2 regions of the Marinomonas sp. GJ51-14 genome follow, and region 2 is predicted to be linked to the other one. Evidence: predicted binding sites of a transcription regulator. Region 2 holds the regulator's gene; the other holds the start of a gene.
What was found. Region 2 encodes LexA, which represses DNA repair genes until DNA is damaged. Its sites were predicted from a motif close to TACTGTNTANNTANACAGTA; they were not measured.
Positions count from the first base shown of each region.

Region 1: dinB (DNA polymerase IV) is a predicted target of LexA. The motif match lies at 1,223-1,242, and genes of this name have one in related genera.

Region 1 is NZ_CM147879.1:472,645-475,031, reverse strand. Features, by position in the region: gene AC0L3Y_RS02305 (flagellar assembly protein T N-terminal domain-containing protein) at 1-203, opposite strand, end outside; gene AC0L3Y_RS02300 (LPP20 family lipoprotein) at 206-856, opposite strand; gene dinB (DNA polymerase IV) at 1,267-2,328, shown strand.
Region 2 is NZ_CM147879.1:2,920,341-2,922,727, forward strand. Features, by position in the region: gene AC0L3Y_RS13885 (DUF6586 family protein) at 1-306, shown strand, start outside; gene AC0L3Y_RS13890 (hypothetical protein) at 309-578, shown strand; gene lexA (transcriptional repressor LexA) at 675-1,298, opposite strand; gene dinG (ATP-dependent DNA helicase DinG) at 1,368-2,387, shown strand, end outside.

The sequences.
Region 1 (2,387 bases), 1.3 Mb from region 2:
CTTAACTCATCTTTTACATTGACTCGAGAGCCAGACTCCAAGACAGCTTGCTTTATTGCTTGTTGGGTTGCTCTGTAACGTGCGTCTACAATATCGTCATTGTAAATTACTGCTTCGCCGATAGCCTCAATGGTTTTTGCAAAAGAGGCTGTTGATAGTAAAAAACTACAACTAATAATAAAAAAATATTTAATAGTTAACATTATTATTCAATGCTATAAAAGTTAGTCGTCGGAGCAGAATTTTCGACATTGATCGCGCGGTAACCAGGAGTGACTTGGCAGTTAGGGTTTGAATTAATACCTTGGGCTGAAGTTACGCATTGTCGGAAATTTTCTTGTAAAGCCATTTCAACAACTGTCTCAAATGTACCGTCTTCGTGTTCTCTTTGAGACACAACTTTCGCACCGACCAAATAAGCATCAACGTACGTTCTTAATTCATCATTTTGCAAAACCATATTGCTTAATGAGCTAGAGCCATCGATTTTCAAACCATAAACACGTTCTGACAGGTTTCTATAGGCATCCAACATAGAGCTGCGCAATGTCATGATACGCGCTTGAGATTTGGTTAAGCGTTTATTTGTTGTCATAGCTGCATAACCTGTAGCGGTAACCACAATAGGTTCTTGCTTGATCACAGCAATAGTGTTGTTTGCATTAACTGCACCATTTTGTACATATCCATTGTTTTGAGTGTAGCCAGAATATGACGTATCACCAACGACATTGCCATTACATGGAGCGACAGATGTACAGCCTGTTCCAGCTGTTCCTTGCTGATTAAGGTTTTGGCAACCGGTAAGAATTATTGTGCCTATGGCAATTAAAAAAATTCTAAATGGTAGTGTCATGATGGTGCCCTTTATATAGAAGTCTTTGCCCTAATGCCTCGCATTGAATACGTATAATGCGGCTTTCTTTAAAGCCATTTCAATTTAGCGAATCATTGCTGGGGGCGTTTATTGTGGATAGTTTACCTGAAAAAAAATTATTTTTTAACATAACTAATCTAATGAACAAAATGTAAACTATTTTACTAACTAGCGTCCATGTTTGCGTCCTTAAAAACGTAATTTTCTTTGTTTTTAGTGCTGAAATTATTGTTTTTGTCCTGTTTTATTAAATTTCTCAATTATTTTACTTTATGCGTCGTCTATCTAAAAGAAAGTTTATCTATCCAGTGGCTGAGTTTAGCGATTTTTAATTGCTTTGTTGTATACTGTTTTTTTATACAGTTATGTTAGGTTTGCTTTAAATCTCTATGTTACAAAACCGTAAAATTATTCATATTGATGCCGACTGTTTTTATGCCGCAATAGAGATGCGTGACGATCCTGATTTGCGAGACATTCCAATTGCCATTGGGGGTTCTATTGATCGTCGTGGTGTTTTAGCTACTGCAAATTATGTGGCGCGCGCTTATGGTGTTCGCTCGGCTATGCCAACGTCTGTTGCTAAGCGTCTTTGTCCTTCATTGTTGGTGATTCCTGGTGATATGACTAAATATCGATTTGCTTCTCAGCAAATGCACACAATTTTTCGTGATTATACTGATGTTATTGAGCCATTGTCTTTAGATGAAGCTTATCTTGATGTGACAGGTTCCGAGCATTTTCAAGGTAGCGCTACTCGTATTGCGGAAGAGATTCGCGCTCGAATTTTTGATGAAGTCGGAATCACTGTTTCTGCAGGTGTGGCGACAAATAAGTTCATTGCAAAAGTTGCAAGTGATTGGAAGAAGCCTGATGGTTTAACGGTTGTAACGCCTGAAAAGCAATTCGAATTTGTATCAAATATTCCTGTTAAATCAATATCGGGCATTGGTCGAGTTGCTCAGGAAAAGCTGGCTTCACTGGATGTGTTTAGTTGTGCGGATTTGCAAAAGTTAGACTTCGCGTTATTGCAAAAGAAATTTGGAAGTATGGCGTTTCGATTATCCCAGTTTGCTTTGGGAATTGATAATCGACCGGTGACTATTTCAAGGGAAAGAAAGAGCATTTCTGTTGAGCATACTTTTTCGAAGGATTTGCTTGATCTTAAAGAGTGTTTATCTGTGTTGCCCATGTTGTTGGCAGATTTAAAAAAACGGATGAAGGGAAAAAACGTTGAATCGCAATTGAGTAAATATTATCTGAAAATAAAATTTGATGATTTTAAGCAAACCACAATCGAGCAAGCCATTAAAAGTAAGCTCACAGATGATATGTTTTCTGCTTTGCTGGCGCAGGCTTATTCTCGGTCTAGTCGTCCAGTACGTCTAATTGGTGTGGGGTATCGATTATCTCCCCCTGAACCTCTTCAACTTGTTCTTGCATTTGATTAATCATTTAGTGTAAATGTTGTTTGTTTTTTGTACACCCAACTATACTGAGTAAAATAATT
Region 2 (2,387 bases):
TGCCTTTCTTATTCTTTGTCTGGGTCGTTGGATGTGGATAAGCTTTTAATTGAAGCTGAGAATAAGCAAATGGTGGTTCCAGTATTAAGTGAATTGTCGAACTTATTATCTCAGCCTAACTCTTGGTGTAGTCAATTGAATCAAGCTTATTTGGTGCAGCTGGAGTGTCGTGCTTCTATGGTTGCGATTGAAAAGGGTGATAATCTAATTGGCAGAGGGAGTGACGCTGGAGCTTCAGTAAGTTTCTATTTGGCCAAGTTAGTTGAGTTAGTGTTGCGTTTTAGAGAAGAGTCATCAGAGTATTGAGTATGAAAGAGTCCTACCTAGAAATTGTTGAGCTGGATAACGGCGATATTGTTTTACGTCCAGTCAGTGAGAGTGGTGAGGAAACGTTGCCATTAGCAACATTGAATATTTCGGATGATACTAAATCTTATTTGAAAGATCGTTATTTTGAGTTGGCAAAATGCATGTTTCATGCTGGCATTGATTTTGTGTATTCAGAAGAAACTCTCTTTGATGAAGATTTTGAACACCCAGAAGAAATAGAAGAGCTTAGACCTAAAATTTTGCATTAGTCCTTTGTTTTTTTACAGAATAAATAAAAGTCGAAATATTAAAAAGGCGAAGCATCTGCTTCGCCTTTTTAATGATTTTAAGATCAATTTTTAGCGTTAAAGGCCTTGTCGTATTACACCAACAGAAAGGCCTTCAATTGCAAAATCTTCACTTTCTAAATCGACAATAATATCGTTGAACTCTTCGTTCTCAGGAATGAGTCGAACAATGCTGCCTTTTTGCTCAAAACGTTTTACAGTGACTTCGTCACCAATACGAGCGACAACAATTTGTCCATTATGGACAGTGCTGGTTTTATGAACGGCCAATAAGTCGCCTTCCATAATACCGATGTTTTTCATGCTGGTTCCTGAAACAGACAGAAAATAATCTGCTTGAGGGGAAAACATACTTGGCGGTATGTTGACATGAGAGGCGATGTTTTCCTGAGCTAAAATAGGAAAGCCTGCAGCTACCTTTCCAATGATAGGCAAGCCTAGATCTTCTGCTTGCTCATCGTTAGATGCTTGATCGACTACACGTATGCCTCGTGAGGCGCCAGATAGCATTTCTATTGCCCCTTTTTTACATAGGGCTTTTAAATGTTCTTCGGCAGCGTTGGGGGATTTGAATCCAAGGCGGCGTGCGATTTCTGCTCTAGTAGGTGGAAACCCGGTTTCACTAATAAATTCGCGAATGGTTTCTAGTACGTCAGATTGTCTTTTGGTTAATTTAATCATAAGGAGTCTGGTTGTTTATACAGTAACTGTTATTATATACAGCTTTCTTAACTAATCTCAATAATATAAATGCTTTCAGACGAACTAAAAAAACAAATTCAACTTGCGTACCGAGCTTCTTTGGATGCGAAGTCCCATAAACCGAGAGCTGGACAGCGCCAGATGATAGGCGCTATTGCTCGTACATTGGGAAATATTAAACAAGGTTCTGAAGGTGAAAGGCTGGATGAAAAGCATGTTGCTGTCATTGAGGCAGGAACAGGGACAGGTAAAACCCTCTCTTATTGCTTAGCGACAATACCCATTGCTAAGGCTCGCGGCTTAAAATTGGTTATCTCAACAGCTACTGTTGCATTGCAAGAACAGATTCTTCATAAAGAGTTGCCTGATTTGCTTGAGCATACAGAATTAAATTTCAAATACACTCTCGCTAAAGGTAGAGGGCGTTATTTGTGTTTGAATAATCTGGAGGGCTTTTTAGGGGCAGAAGAGCAGGCGATAGACGATATGTTTGCCGGGCTTTTTGAGCAGCATCTGCAATCAGATGATGTTAATACAGTCTTGTACCAAGAAATGGATGCGGCATTAGAAAAAGGCGATTGGGATGGCGATAAAGATAATTGGGCTGGAATTATTCGTGATCAAGATTGGCGCCGTTTAACGACTGATCATCAACAATGTACTAATCGTAATTGCGCTAACTATTCCGCTTGTCCTTTCTTTAAAGCAAGAGCAGAGATTGAGGTGGCCGATGTAATTGTTGCAAACCATGACTTGGTTTTAGCTGATCTTTCACTTGGTGGTGGGGCAATTTTATCTGCGCCCAAAGAAACTATTTATGTATTTGATGAGGGCCATCATCTCCCAGATAAGGCTATTGGTCATTTTCGACATGAAGTACGGTTGCAACAAAGTATTGCTTGGCTTCGTCAGCTCGAAAAAAATCTAGTTAATTTAAAACAAGAACTAACAGACGACGTCAGTTTGACTGGGCAGTTACTGTTAAAAATTCCTCAGCAAATACAGAGTATTGTGAATTTCATCCAATACGCGCAGCAAGGCTTAGCACCTTATATACAAGGGTTGGGT